DNA from 2 places in the Kurthia sp. ISK08 genome. Region 1 is predicted to be linked to the other one. Evidence: riboswitches for the same ligand, from Rfam matches in the RefSeq annotation. Region 1 holds a riboswitch; the other holds the start of a gene.
The links. Region 1 has a riboswitch for FMN ahead of ACKVQX_RS00740 (ECF transporter S component). Riboswitches for the same ligand answer to the same signal wherever they lie in the genome.
Positions count from the first base shown of each region.

Region 1 (8,139 bases):
TTTTCTTATGCTTATGTGGGATGATATTTTTTACACGTATATCCCAACCTGTTTTCATATGTTATACTTCTATACTTTTAGTTATGTATGTTTCAAATTACGTAAAGCCCAATTCATTCGAATGAACTAAGCTCCTCTATTTAATACTAAATACTTCCCTAAATACTTTAACGAAACATCGGCTGTGAAAAATACCGCGCCTAATGTAAAGCCTGCTGTCCAAATTTCTGGTTGCATCGCCGTTTCGACTTCATCATTCATCCAACTATAAATAAAAATCGGTACAGCTACTGTTGAACCTAGTAAAGAATGGAATAAAAAAGATACACCTGAAATATTTCGTTTGGATGAAGCAAAAAAGTCCGATACATAGGATATGATTAATCCATATGTAAAAATCAAAGGAAATGAATACATACTAATGTTTAATGCCGAAGTCAAAAAATCATCTTGCTGATTACTATATAGCATCGGTAATATAAAAAACGCAGCAAGAGATGTAATGAAAGCACTGAGTAGTTTCCTTTCGGTCACAAAGCTTCCCCTCTCTATTTTATCAGTCATTTTTTCTCATATTGAAGCAAATTTCTTATTTTTTAATTTGTTCAATCGTCTTTGTCTTATTATACATATTTCTAATCTTTTTGCAAATTCTCTGACATTTATTGTAAGTTGTTACTTTAAAATGATATTTTTCTGTCATATTCGTCGCATACTTTACGTTGTTGTCACGAAAAAAAGTGTTGACCTTTTTTCATTTTTTCATTATATTTTGGTTAACTAGTTTTAAAATAAGTTTACACAAAGGGGATTTTTATGAGAAATGAACAATTGAAGATGTGGATTCTTTCCGCATTATTCGCAGCAATTATCGGGATTTTTGCACAGGTTACGATTCCACTGCCACTCATTCCAATTACAGGACAAACATTTGCAATTGGTTTAGCTGTTACAATTCTAGGACTTCGTTATGGCTCACTATCTGTGTTTATTTACATATTACTAGGCGCAATTGGGATTCCAGTCTTCAGTGGTATGTCAGGTGGTCTAGGCGTTGTTGCAGGACCAACTGGTGGCTATATTATCGGCTTCTTACCAGCAGCTGTAGCAATCGGTTTATACCTTGAAAGATTCGGTTTTACAAAGGTACAAGCAATCATTGCTAATATTATCGGAATGATTGTAACACTTGCTTTCGGTACAATCTGGCTAAAATTCAGTGCTGATTTATCTTGGACTGGTGCATTTATGGGTGGTGTCTATCCATTCTTACTTGTTGGTGTGATTAAAGCCATTTTATCTGCATTAGCAGGTATTGTTGTACGAAATCGCTTATTACATGCGCAATTACTACGTGTACAACATTAAAACTCATACAAAAAGCTTTGGCATTTAAGAAAATGCCAAAGCTTTTTTATCGTTATGCTTGGAAACTTCTGCGTTCTTTCGTCATCCACTTACCCATTACATTAAATAATAGTAGGAAGACAATTGTTACAAGAACACCTTTAATAATATTGAATGGTAGCACACCCGCTACGATTGTAGCACGTAATGCAGCCCCTGTTTCAACAGGCATGTTTAAGAAGTAATTATACATTGGCATAAAGACGAAGTAATTTAATACACTCATACCTACTGCCATAGAGATTGTACCTACAACAAGACCAATTCCCAATCCTTTTTTTGTACTTAATTTTTTATAAACAAAGTACGTTGGAAGGATAAATAATAAGCCTGTTACAAAGTTTGCCATATGCCCTACAGGTACCCCCGTTGGACTACCTGTGTATACCCAGTCAATGACATTCTTTAGTAACTCGACTAAAATCCCTGCAAGTGGTCCCATAATAATCATTGCGACTAACGCTGGGATATCACCGAAATCTACCTCTAAAAAATTCGGGAATGGCGGAATTGGGAAATTAATTAAGTGTAGTAAAAATGCAATACTACTTAACATCCCAATTGCAATCATGCGACGTAACTTCTTGTTCTTCATATTCTGTTTTCTCCTTTTGTTGCGGATCACTTCAAAAAGAGGTAAGGCTGCGTGTGCTTATTTAAAATAGAAATCCCACGTAGAAGTACTTCTACGCGGGAGAATTAGGCAACATTAAATAAACGTTGTTCACTCATTTTTTTGAACACAACGCTGTACCTTCACCTTCTCCCATCCAGACTATACTGTCGGCTTTGGAGTTGCACCAAATCAACCTGTTAAGGTTCGCGGGCTGAGAAATGTTAAACACTTCATTACCGCCGGTCGGGAATTACACCCTGCCCCGAAGATGAACCGTATTTATTTTTTTTCACACATTCATCATACAAAAAAAGTCTTGAATTGTAAAGAGAAGTTTCTCTCGAATTCAAGACTTTTTCTTTATTCATTAAATTTCATCTGGTAGTGGTAGGAAGAATGTAAAGGTTGTACCTACATTTACTTCACTTTCTACTGTAATACGACCTCGATGTGCATTAATAATATTACTCGCAATAGCTAAACCTAAACCTGTGCCACCCTTACCTCTTGTTCGTGCTTTATCTGCTTTATAAAAGCGTTCAAAGACATATGCAAGGTCTTCTTTCGGAATACCAGCACCATCGTCTTGAATACGAATGCGCACTTGTCCTGCATATTGGTCTGCTAGCACCTTTACATGGCCGCCACTTGCTGTATGACGAATTGCGTTATCCACTAAATTCGTTACAACTTGTTCGATGCGGTCTTCATCAATGTGAACGCGCGCATCATCTGAGAACTCTGTTTCATAACTTACTTCGATTCCTTTTTCTTTCCCGCGCTGTACGAACTTCTGTGTCATACGTTCAAATACTTGATTAATACTTAAGTCATCAAGATATAAACGCATCTTCCCAGATTCCATACGCGCTAAATCGAGTAAATCGGTTACTAATCGGCTCATACGCTGTGATTCATCATAAATAATACGCATCATTTCATTTCGTTCTTCTTCAGATGATACAACACCATCTAAAATCGCTTCACTATATCCTTGAAGCATCGAAATCGGCGTGCGTAGTTCATGTGATACATTCGCAATAAAGTCTGAACGTAATTTATCAAGGCGGTGTTCTTCTGTCTTATCTCGTAAAACAGCTACTGCACCACGTACTGATTCAGCGCTATATAAAGGACTAATTGAAATGACATAATATGCACCATCAATTTCTAATTCTTCCTCTAGTTCTTCTTCTAAATCAAGTACATGTTCTAGCATATGATAGATAGCTATTGGCAATGGTTTTGACTGATCTTCTTTCGATAAGAACCATTTTTGTAATAACAACTCTGCTGGTGGATTACTTAACAAAATCGTACGATCACGATTAAACGTAATTACTGCATCTGTCATAGACGTTAAAATACTTGATAACTGTTCTTTCTCTTGATTAATGACTTCCACATGGTGCTTTAACTGTCTACCCATTTGATTGAAGGCTGTTGCAAGCTGTCCAATCTCATCACGACTCAATACAGGTACTTTTGAATCGAACTTGCCTTTTGCGACTTCAAATGCAGCTTCACGCATTTTACGAAGCGGTGAAGTAATACGACTTGATAAGAAGAACGCAAAGAATGTCGTTAACACTAAAGCAATTGCAGCAGATAAAAAGACGATTTTTGTTGTCTCTTTTGTCGTACGATGAACAGCATCTGGGCTTTGATAGATGAAAACTGCACCATGCACTTTTTGGTCTACATTAATCGGCGACGCGAGTACAATATAATTCTCCATATGTTCTTTATCTGTTGTAGATGGTAATAACATCTCTTTTACAATCGGTTCATCTGATTCATAGACCTTGTCAAAAGCATGATTTTGAATGATTTTTTCACGAATTTCTTTTTGGTTTAACCCTTCTTGAAGTGAATATTGAATCTTCCCTTGCTTAGAAGAAATTAAAGCATTCGTTTCTTCTCCTAAAATATCGTTAATAATGGATTCTGTAGCAGCGAGCGAATCATGTTCATTCACAATTCGTGCAATGGTTGTAGCTTCTTGGCGTAATGTTTTTTCTGCTTGTTGTGTATTAAAATTCGATAAAAATTCGAGCATGAGTACTGTGAAAATAAACAGTACAAATGAAACGAGAAGCAATATGGTTACCCATAGCTTCCCGACAACACTATTCCATATTCTAGTCATTTACGACCTCGAATTTATAACCTACGCCCCAAACCGTTACAATCATCTTCGCCGCATCTTCTGATACGCGATTTAACTTTTCACGTAAACGCTTTACATGTGTATCTACTGTACGTAAATCACCGAAGAAATCATAATGCCATACTTCTTTTAATAGCTGCTCACGGTCAAATACTTTATCTGGTGACTTCGCTAAGAAATAAAGTAATTCGTATTCTTTCGGCGTTAAGTTCACTTCTTCCCCATCTGCTGAAACGCGGTGCGCATCATGGTCAATTGTTAGATGCGGGAAGACCACTAAATCTTTTGAAGCAGATGTAGATGAAATAGGTGAGTAAGCAGCTGAGCGGCGTAAAATCGCTTTAATACGCAATACAACTTCACGTGGACTAAATGGTTTTACAATATAGTCATCTGCACCAATTTCAAACCCTTGTACACGATTCGCTTCTTCGCCTTTTGCTGTTAATAAGACAATTGGTGTTGTCTTTTTCTCACGAATATTTTCTGCCGCTTGTAAGCCGTCCATCTCTGGCATCATGATATCTAAAATGATACAGTGGTAGTCATTTTCTAAAGCTTTCTCTACGGCTTCTACACCATTCTCTGCTTCTTCTACTAAGTATCCTTCACGTTCTAAGTACATTCGAATGAGACGACGAATACGATCTTCATCATCTACAACTAAAATTGAAATTTGTTCACTCACAAATAATTCCTCCCCGGACTCTTATAATCTTATTGTACAACCCCGCCATATAAATGAAAAGGAAACCACATCTAGTGTACACAGGATTGACACGATTTTGACGCTTTTATCCACCGTTTGTTCAAATTAAACAGGAAAACGGAATAAATCATCCTTTTTTTACCATACAAATTCTATTTTAAATGACTTTTTCTGATTATGCCACAGTTACTTTTCGAGTAAAAAAAGAGCAGCTTCTCTCCTCTCGAAGCGAATACTACTCTCTTTTATCTTTACTATTCTGCGTATGAATGCAAGCCTGCAATAATTAAATTCACTGCGATAAAGTTAAACATAATAATTGCAAAACCAATCACAGCTAACCAAGCAGATTTTTTCCCTTCCCACCCTTTCGATAGACGAAGGTGTAAGAAAGCCGCATAGAACAACCATGTAATGAGCGCCCAAACTTCTTTTGGGTCCCATGCCCAGAAACGCGTCCACGCTTCTTGCGCCCAGATCATCGCAAAGACAAGTGCACCTAGCGTGAAAACAGGGAATCCGATTAATACAGCTCGGTAGCCGATTTCATCCATCAGCGTAATATTCGTCTGTTTTACAAGTGGTTGTACGACTTGCGCCAAAGGTTTTCGGCAGAATAAACGCAATAACCCATATAAAATCGTACCGACAATAAATGACCAAACGACGGTTGTTAACTTTTTCGCATTAATGCTAGCTGGCATATCCATAAGTGGTTGCATGCGCTCAGGCTTTAATGCCTTACTTTCATGCATACCGAATAGCGGTGGTGTGTTATACGTAATTTCCGCTTGTTGTTGCTCTTTGTCGATATAACTAAACTTCGCCTCATAGTGCATACTACTAAAAGTTGCGGTTACAACAACAAAACCAATCACGACTACTAAACTATACATCACAACTTCTAACCAGAAGCGCTCCTTACTTGGATTTTTAAATGATACGGTTTTAAGTAAGTAAACGAGACCTGCTACAGCACTCATCGCTAAGATGGCTTCGCCAATTACCGTCGTAATAACATGAATGGTTAACCAATATGATTTTAATGCTGGAATTAAAGGCGTCACATCACTTGGGAACATACTTGCAAATGCGATGAGTAACACTGCAATTGATAGAGCTACGATACCAAGTGTTGCTAAACGGTACATCCAATACATAATTAAAAACGCACCAACAATAAACATACCAAAGGCTGTGGCGAATTCGAACATATTACTAACAGGCGCATGTTCTGCATAAATCCAACGTGTAATAAAATACCCAACATTACTTGTAAACCCAATGATTGTCACAACCATCGCAGCATTACCCCAATGTTTATTTGAGATAGAAACATCGCGTTGTTTATGGCGAATCGCACCACCAAATAATAAAATAGCAAGTAAATAAGCGATGAAAGCGATTAATAGTAATGTCCCACTAAGATCTAATAGATTCATTGTTTCTCTCTCTCCTCTAGCTGATCATGATAGTCTGTTAAATGCGCAGATGTGCATACTTCACTTACGTCTTTTTTCATGCTAAACCAATTTTTATTCGTATGCGCTGCAAGTAACACACGACCATCTTCTGTTCGTTGCAACCAGATACGACGATGACTCCAATAAGAACCCATTGTTACACCAATCATAAAAATAATACCTCCGACTAACAAAATCGGTAATGTTTTATCTTTTCGAACGGTTAGATTCGAAGCATCTCGCGTTTCAACAGATTGGAACTTCATTTTATATGTTGTTTCTCCAAATGGCTCTAATGTTTGGCGAATTGCTACAAAACTTATTTCGCCCTTTGGCTGTTCAGGTGTTACCATCTTAAAAATAAAAGCTGGATTGTTTGGAATAGATGAAGCTGTTTGAGGTTCACCATCTTTAAATTCCGTAAAATCTGGATAGTATTTTTGTAGTTCTACTTTTGTTTGTTTGTTAATTACATATTCTTTTTTCGGGTTACGTAAATCAATCGTAATTTGTCCTAAAGATTTTCCGCTTGTTTTATTGACTAAATCAAACGTCATCGTCTTCAATTCATCTTGTTTGAAGTCTGTTTGATATAGAGCAAAACCATCATATTTTAATGGTTTGTTTACTTGAATGCTATATTGACCGATTTTTTGTAAATCGGCTGTATCACCAGCTAAAGGTGTACCATCTTCTTTATACAAGGTCACATCTGTCTGATAGTTTTTAGCGCGTGTATTAATCGCTTGTTCTACCCGCTCAGAATCTTGTCCTTTTAAATCTTTTTCATCATATGTTTCTAAAATAAATTGATTGTTTTTTATGTAATAACCTTCTACACCTGGGATGGCAGTTGTTTCGCCTTCACGCACCCAGAGGCTTTCATCTACATAAAAACCAGGCATCAAACGTAACATGACACCTGTTATGAAAATAATTAATCCAACATGATTGATATACGGTCCAAAACGAGAAAAACGTCCTTTTTCAGCCAGTAATGCACCTTGTTCTCTTCTGACATGATAGCGCATTGATTTTAGTGTTTGCTCTGCTAATTCAAATGTTTCAGCAGCTTGCTTTTCATCTTGTACTGTTTCCGATACAAGACGCTGACGCTTCATAAACGACGCATGGCGACGCACACGTTGGTGTTTTAGAGCTTTATAAAGCGGAATACCACGATCAAGACTAGCGATAATAATCGAGACAGCTAACATCCCGACAATTGTTTGGAACCACCAAGAAGCATAAATATTTGAAAATCCTAATACATAATAGATTTTACCGAAAAAACCATACTTTTCTTCATAAACATCGATTGTTTCCATACCTGGTGGGACGGATACAAACATGATTTGCGGTAAAAATGTACCAATGGCAGCAAGGACGAGCGTAATAACGATGAGCGATACGCCTACTTTGACGCTTGAAAAGAAATTCCAAATTCGATCTATAAAAGATGTTTTATACGTTTTAGAACGAATGGCTGTTCCATCATAACGCATATCAACGACCTTTTTTTCTTCATCTTCTTTTGTTAGCGGTCTACCGCACTGTGCACAGAGGTGCGTCCCTTCTGGATTTTCATAACCACACGCACACACAATTTTTTTCATATTTAGAAAACTCCCTTATTTAAGGTTGAATGCTCTCCATATACTGTTTAAATTCTTTTTCTGTAATTCCATATGTTAGAATGCGCTTAATTTTTCCATTAGAATCAATTAAAAATGTAGCGGGTAATTGGTCTACATTGTACGCACGCATGACGGAT
Region 1 is NZ_JBJXHL010000001.1:153,919-162,057, forward strand. Features, by position in the region: gene ACKVQX_RS00725 (hypothetical protein) at 1-58, opposite strand, end outside; gene ACKVQX_RS00730 (hypothetical protein) at 127-534, opposite strand; gene ACKVQX_RS00735 (biotin transporter BioY) at 817-1,368, shown strand; gene ACKVQX_RS00740 (ECF transporter S component) at 1,421-2,002, opposite strand; FMN riboswitch at 2,162-2,297, opposite strand; gene ACKVQX_RS00745 (ATP-binding protein) at 2,391-4,172, opposite strand; gene ACKVQX_RS00750 (response regulator transcription factor) at 4,165-4,881, opposite strand; gene ccsB (c-type cytochrome biogenesis protein CcsB) at 5,157-6,344, opposite strand; gene ACKVQX_RS00760 (cytochrome c biogenesis protein ResB) at 6,341-7,981, opposite strand; gene resA (thiol-disulfide oxidoreductase ResA) at 8,001-8,139, opposite strand, start outside.

Region 2 (8,139 bases), on a different contig from region 1:
CCTCGATTCACATTTCCCCACTTAACAATTCCTTTTTCCTGCTTTTGATAAATCGTTTCAATCGTTCCGTTTTCTTCCACATCATATACTTCATATGAACGATTTTGATTACGTAAAAAGTTCGTTTTTACTTCTTTTGATACATAATCTTTACTCACATAAGCTGTCTTACCATTATAATTAATTTTCGCCCAAGCATCTGACTGCGCTAAAACATGTAGTTTCGTATTTTGCTTGATTTCACCTATTTTTTTTGCAGTTGTGGATGGTGCTGTACGAACGTTCAAATTTGTTGTTAAACCTGGGTTCGCATAGTACGTTCCTGTCATTTGTTGAAATGATTCGCTCACAGGCTTTTGCTTTGTTAAATACGAACTTGCTACGTAGCCATAACCTGACTGATAACGAATTTTTGACCATTCTTTTCCGTAACTTACGACATCAACTTTTGTTTGGTCTTTTAAAGAACCTAATTTTGTCGATGTACTAGAGGCACTTTTTCGAACATTTAATGCAACACCATTTGTCTTCACATAATAGACCGTTGTTGTGGACGGTTGAAGTGCTGGCTTATTTTTCGTTAAATACATGGTTGCCACATAGGCATACCCTGTTTTATAACGAATTTTCGACCATTCTTTTCCATAGCTTACGACATCTATTTTACTTTTATTTTTAATTGTACCAAGCTTTTGTGATTGACTTGATGGACTTTTTCGAACATTCAAATCAATACCTGGTGTACTGACATAATACGTTACAGTTGAAGATGGTTTTAAAGTAGGCTTTTTACTTGTTAAGTAACTACTTGCTACATAACCATAACCTTTTTTATACTTAATTTTTGACCAGCCATTTTTGGTTGAAATGACGGTTACTTTCGTATTGTTTTGCAATTTCCCCAATGTTGTTGCTTTTGTTGACGCACTTTTTCGAACATTTAGATTGCTACCATTTGTTATACTCACATACTTTATTTGTGTAGCTGCTGATGCTTCAATCGTTGGCGTTTGACCTATTCCAATTGCTAACATAAGCGTTGCGCCAATCATTATTGTTCTTCTCACCCTATAGTCCCTCCTATATTGAAAACATGGATACTCTTTCCAAATGAGTATTATAACTGTCATTCAATAGGCTGACTATACAAAACAACGACTTTCGAACTAAAGATATAGGTTTATTATATGAGTATAGGTTTCAAGTCATTTTATACGATTTGAAACTAGCAATCTATTGGCATAAAACATACTAGGTCATCTACACTAGTCTATTTTTCTAATAGACGATGAAGGTTTGCCATCTCGATTGCTGCTACAGCCGAATCATAACCTTTGTTCCCTGCTTTTGTTCCTGCACGTTCTACAGCTTGTTCAATTGACTCCGTTGTGACAACGCCAAAAATAATTGGCACATTCGTTTCAAGTGATACTGAAGCAATTCCTTTTGCCGCTTCATTACACACATAATCATAATGAGTTGTTGCACCACGAATAACCGTTCCAAGCCCAATAATTGCGTCATATTTTTTATAACCTGTTAATTGTTTTGCCATATATGGAATTTCAAAAGCACCTGGTACTTTTACGACGTCAATATTTTCTTCTGCTACACCATGTCTTTTTAAACCATCTACTGCTCCTTCTAATAAACGATTTGTGATGAATTCGTTGAATCTTCCTAATACAATCCCAACTTTTAAGTCTTTTCCGATTAATGTTGTTTCGATCATGTTCATTTTGAATACGCTCCTTTTGTTTGTTCAATATATTGTTTTAATGCTTCGATTGAAATGATAGGTAATACGTGTTTTTTAGCAAATGCGGTCAACTTTTCACCTGTCAGCATATGTCCATCATCACCCATAATTTCACAAATTACTGCTGCTTCTTTTTTATCGCATAACTTTGCCAAATCCACTCCTGCTTCCGTATGCCCATCACGTTCTAATACACCACCAGCTTTTGCAATAAGCGGAAACACATGTCCTGGACGACGAAAATCTTGTGCTACGGTTTGTTCACTTGTTAAAGCTTGAATGGTTAATGCACGATCATAAGCACTGATACCTGTTGTCGTATCGATATGGTCAATCGAAATTGTAAAGGCTGTTCCATGATTATCCGTATTATCTTCTGTCATCGGCGCTAATGCTAAGCGTGTCGCCATTTCTTCAGAAATAGGTGTACAAATTAATCCACGCCCCTCAATTGCCATGAATGTTACTTGTTCAGGTGTAATCGTTTCTGCTAATGCAACGAGATCCCCTTCATTTTCACGTGTTTCAGAATCAGTCACGATAATCATGCCACCAGCTCGTAAAACACGAAGTGCTTCTTCTATTTCTTGCATGTTCTTTCACCTCAAAATCCATTTTTTCGTAAAAAATCTTCTGTTAAAATTGTCGCCATTTGGCTTTGTACATATTTTCCGATGTAATCCGTTTCGATATTGACGACATCACGTACTTTTTTCATATGCAAAATCGTTGTTTCATATGTGTGCGGAATAAGCGAAACTTCAAATGTCCGCGCGTTTAACGCAAAAATCGTTAAGCTAATCCCGTCCAATGTCACAGAACCTCTTGGCACCATCTGTTTGATGAATTTCGGTTCTGTTTCAATCGTTAAGCGAATTTCGTTCGATGTTTTTAAGATTCTCTGAATTTTCCCGACTGTTTCAACATGTCCTGTCACAATATGTCCACCTAATCGTCCTTGCAACTGTAAAGCCCTTTCAACATTCACTTTTTCACGTAGCTGTAGACGATGTAGTGTTGTTGTATGAAAGGTTTCTTTCATAACTGTCGCATGAAAAGCGTACTGCTCTAATTTTTCAATTGTTAAGCAAACACCATTTACTGCAATCGAATCACCCAGTTTCGCATCTTGTAAAATTTTTTCTGCTTGAATTTGCAACACCATATTTTCATTCGCTTGTCGAATCGATTGAATTGTCGCAACTTCTTCTACAATCCCTGTAAATATACGAACCACTCCTTTCCCAAAATAAAAAACTACCCTCGATTGATGAAACAATTCAGGGTAGTTTTATGGAAGAATGATTAAAATTCATGTCTAAATAAACCTGTTGACATACGTCTTTTTAACAAGTTTTGTTCACACATCCTTCTCCCATCCAGACTGTACTGTCGGTTCTGGATTCTCACCAGCTCCTGCTCCGAAAAGCTCACGGACTTATCGCTCTAACACGCATCACCGTCGATTGGGAATTTCACCCGACCCCGAAGGATTATTCAGTTTGATACAACAAAAAAGACCTTCATTTACATGAGGTCGCTGAAAAAAGGTATGTTCAAATAAGCCTATGATTTTTCGGATCATAAACAAATTTTTACATGTCTTCTCCCATCCAGACTATACTGTCGGCACTGGATTCTCACCAGTTCCTGCTTCAAAAAGCTCACGGACTTATCGCTCTAACGCGCATCACCGTCGATTGGGAATTTCACCCGACCCCGAAGACGATTCTGTTGTCACAATAAAAAAGACCTTCATTTACATGAGGTCGATGAAAAAGGTATGTTCAAATAAGCCTATGATTTTTTCACATCATAAACAAATTTTTTGCATCTTCTCTCATCCAGACTATACTGTCGGTCCTGGATTCTCACCAGCTCCTGCTCCGAAAAGCTCACGGACTTATCGCTCTAACGCGCATCACCGTCGATTGGGAATTTCACCCGACCCCGAAGATTTTTTTAATTGTAGCTATACCATACCACTAATTTATTCAGAAAACTAGATTTTTTACAAAAAAACTCAAAAGACCACGAATGATTACGTGGCTTTTGAGTGATTCGAGAGGGACTTAAATTGACTGGGATCGTGTGAATTCGAACATTCGACTGGCGAAACGGGTCACTCGCTGATTGATTTAGGACATTCGCTCGTTCAAACGGGCCACTCGAAGGCGAAAATGGGTCACTCGTCCACTTATTTCGATTCTAAAGTTGTAACGACGATTTCTGGGCGGTTGAAGACACGTAGTGGGAAGAGACTATTTCCTAGACCACGGCTAATTACGTGTTGCAACTGTTCCACTTGTTCAATTCCTTCTGTATGTTTCGGTAATAGTGAGGCATCATGATCGACTAACCCACCTAAAAATGGTAAGCGAATTTGTCCGCCATGTGCATGTCCTGTGTATGCAAGGTCAATTCCAGCTTGTGCGTATTTTTCTCCAAATTCTGAACGGTGTGCTAATAAGATTTTGAACTGATCTTGTGGAACATTCACCAGCGCTTTTGCTAGCATATCTTCTGTTGTTTCGCCGGATAAAGGGTCACTAATACCGATAAGTTGAATACGCGCACCATTATAATGGAATGTTTCTGCTTCATTATTTAAAACATGCACGCCCCTTTTTTGGAGTGCTGTATGAATCTCTTTAACTCGATTAATTGAAATTTCATGATTACCATCGACAAAATAAGTCGGGGCAATTTTTGTAAAACCATCAACTGCTTCTAGACTTCTTCCCAGTTTATAATTATTGCGATCAATTAAATCGCCTGTTAAAAAAATTAAATCGGGTTTTTGCTTTTTTACTTGTTCAATTAGTCGTTGTTGGTGACGACCAAATTTCGCATCGTGCAAATCTGAAATTTGAACAATTGTTAAACCATTCATTTCTTTTGGTAATGTTTTTACTTGTAACGTATGTTTTGATAATTGTAGCCATTGATTATTAGCTATATAAAAAACAAAAAGTACAACAAGTGCACCAATTATTTTAATTAGTTTCTTCATATTGAATTCATCCTTTATTTCAACAATAAATTAAGGATAACGAACGATGTAACATTATGCAATGCATATCAATTTATCGAATAAATTATTAAAATAATTAGAATTATCAGAATTATTAAATCGTTTATTTGTCCTTTTTTTCTACTTTAAGTATTATTTTAGCTATTTTTTTAAATTTATTTGTTTACAAAACAGACTTATATCTTGTGATTCAATCATTAGAGTGCTATACTTTTAAAAAAAGTCAGAAAAAGGGAGAGAATCGCACATGCAATATTCTAACCGCGTATTAAATACGCCCTCATCATTCATCCGAAATATTTTAAAAGTTACGGACGCGCCAGACGTCATTTCTTTCGCAGGTGGCTTACCAAATCCGATTTCTTTTCCACTTGAAAATTTACAAGAAGCAATCAATCGTGCAATCGATGAGAATGGAAGCAAAATTTTCCAATATGCTTCAACGAATGGTTACTTACCACTACGTCAATATATTGCAGATAAATATAATCGTAAGCATGACTTAGGTATTACAGCAGATGATATCCTATTAACAACAGGTTCACAACAAGCACTATCATTATTATCTCAAGTGTTAATTAATCCTGGGGATGGCATTATTATTGAAGAACCTGGTTATTTAGGTGCGATTCAGGCCTTCACAATGAGTGAACCGTCATTCTACCCTGTTACATTAGAAGAAGATGGGTTAAACCTTGAAGAATTAAAAGTTGCGCTCGATCAGCCGAATGTAAAATTCATCTATACAGTGCCGAACTTCCAAAACCCAACAGGTCTTACGTACACAGCAGAGCGTCGTAAAGAAGTATATGAATTAATTAAAGACCGCGATATTATTTTAGTAGAAGATGATCCATACGGTGAGCTACGTTTCAAAGGTGATTCATTACCTTATATTGCGGCTGGTAAATCAGAAAATAGTGTGTTACTTGGTAGTTTCTCAAAAACCGTTACACCAGGTATGCGTTTAGGCTTTATTATTTCAAAAAATAAAGAATTGATGCGTCATATTGAAACAGCAAAACAAGCATCTGACTTACACACCAACATCTTCTCACAATATGCAATTTATGAATATTTAACGCATAATGAATACGATACACATGTTCAAAAAATCATCGAACTATACGATGCACAGTCAAAAGTGATGTTGGAAGCTTTAGAAGAACACTTCCCTGAGAATGTATCATTCACACGTCCTGAAGGTGGCATGTTCGTCTGGGCTACATTAAATAATGGTATGACAGCGATGGAATTCTTCGAAAGAGCGATGGATGTCGGCGTAGCATTCGTACCAGGCGATCCATTCTATACATCGAAAAAAGATGTGAATACACTGCGTCTAAACTACACAAACTCAGCACCCGAAGTAATTCGCGACGGTATTAAACGTCTCGCTACTATTTTAAAAGATGCTGAAATCGTTCAAAAATCATAAATTCATAATGAAAAAAGGAATCGCTTTACAAGCGATTCCTCTTTTTATATACAGTTATTACTTCGCCTGACGAAGTGTTTGCTCGTCTAGTTTAATCGTTTCTGTTTTACGCGTACCATCACTTTGTAAATTATCACGAATTTGAATATACGGTGTATTCAAATTCAGATATGTATTTGATAATAAATCTATTTTATTTTGTTCTGTTAAATCAGCATAGACAGGGTTTGTTGAACCGCCACCCGAGTTAGCGAATGTGAAAAACATCATCGCAATTGCCATATGGTCAAATGTATTATTTTTAATACGTATATTTTTTACACCACTCGCTGAAATACCTTTTACAACTTCATTGCGTGGATCCGTTGATTCGAGTGTGAATGTGTTGTTTTCAATGATGGCGTTTTCCCAATTAAGCGCGCGTATAAAATCGTTTCGTAGGTTTTTCATTGTATTGTTTCGAATCGTAATGTTTTTATGAATTTTCTTTTCTGAGTATTTATGCGTACCAACAGCACGTGGAATATTTTCGAATGTATTATGTTCAATTAATACATTGGTATTTGGTTGTGCATCAAACTTGCTCCAGCGTTGACTCCACCCTTTTGTTTCGCGGTCGGGTGTATCGATATTAATTGCTTCTTTCACCGACATTAGAGGGTCATTAGCTGATTTAAACGTTGAATTGCGAATCGTTACGTTTTTCGATGCGTCCAGTTCGATGAAGTGCGCATAATTGAAGTTTCGGAATTGAATATTGTCAACAAGAACGTTTTGATTATGTCCCATAATAATCGTAATGCCTTTTGGAACATATTTCATATCAAACGTGACCGTTCCTTTACCGATAAACTTAATATTTTTCTCACCGTTGTATTTTCCATATGCACCGTCAATTAATGCTTTTGAAGGTGATACGAGTTGGAACATCGAAGCAGATGGTGTGATGATGTTTGTTCCTGTTTTTGTCGTTTTGACCATTTTAACACCGTCTTGAAATTCTAATGTTACGTTAGATGGAACATAAATCGCATTTGTAATATTATACGTTCCTTTTTTAATAATGAGTTTGCCACCTTTTTTCTTTTCAAATTCGTTCATATAAGAACGGAATAAATAGTAGTGTTTCGTATATTGATTATACGTACCGTATCGTTGAAACATAGGGTCGAGTGGTTTACTATTCGGTGTGATCGTGTAGGTCTTTGCATTTGCTTCTTCTGGTTGAATGGTTATTACACTTATAATTCCTACTATCAATAAAAGAAACGAAATAATCCTAATTTTATTCATTGTTATTAACTCCTTTAGATATTTATCACAGCGAGAATTATAGCACATAAAAATTTAAAAATGGTTATTTTTTCAATTTAAAAATTCTTTTTTACATGAAAAAGAGATTAGGACATATTGTGTTTTAAACACATACGCCCTAATCTCTTTTTTGTTATTCATTTATAAAATAAGCGACAAAATAAAGGTCCAAATACAGACGAATACGAGGAAGCCTAAACTATATTTTAAGGTCATCTTCGTTAATGTCGATTCTTTTCCTTGCTGTCCTACGGCTGCTGTTGCAATGGCGATTGATTGTGGTGATACGAGTTTGGCAATTACACCACCTACCGTATTCGCTGCAACGAGTAACGTCGAATTAGTTGATAAGGCTGCTCCTGCTGTGGCTTGAATCGGCGCAAATAGCGTATTATTATTTACTACTGAACCCGTCATGAATACGCCAATCCATCCTAATATTGGTGAGATGAATGGAAAAGCACTTCCCGTTTTTGCTGCAGCTTCACCGAGCGCCATCGTCATACCACCATATGTCATGAGTTTGGCAATACCGATAATCGCGCAAATCATAATAATGGGTACCCAGAACTCTTTAACCGTCTCTTTTAATAA
Region 2 is NZ_JBJXHL010000002.1:551,670-559,808, reverse strand. Features, by position in the region: gene ACKVQX_RS06330 (SH3 domain-containing protein) at 1-1,067, opposite strand, end outside; gene ribE (6,7-dimethyl-8-ribityllumazine synthase) at 1,271-1,738, opposite strand; partial or broken gene ribB (3,4-dihydroxy-2-butanone-4-phosphate synthase) at 1,768-2,352, opposite strand; gene ribE (riboflavin synthase) at 2,364-2,996, opposite strand; FMN riboswitch at 3,123-3,256, opposite strand; FMN riboswitch at 3,357-3,490, opposite strand; FMN riboswitch at 3,588-3,721, opposite strand; gene ACKVQX_RS06310 (metallophosphoesterase) at 3,957-4,772, opposite strand; gene ACKVQX_RS06305 (PLP-dependent aminotransferase family protein) at 5,041-6,231, shown strand; gene ACKVQX_RS06300 (right-handed parallel beta-helix repeat-containing protein) at 6,289-7,524, opposite strand; gene ACKVQX_RS06295 (L-lactate permease) at 7,687-8,139, opposite strand, start outside.
Region 2: it holds a riboswitch for FMN, as region 1 does, so the genes downstream of both, ribE (riboflavin synthase) here and ACKVQX_RS00740 (ECF transporter S component) in region 1, are expected to answer to the same signal.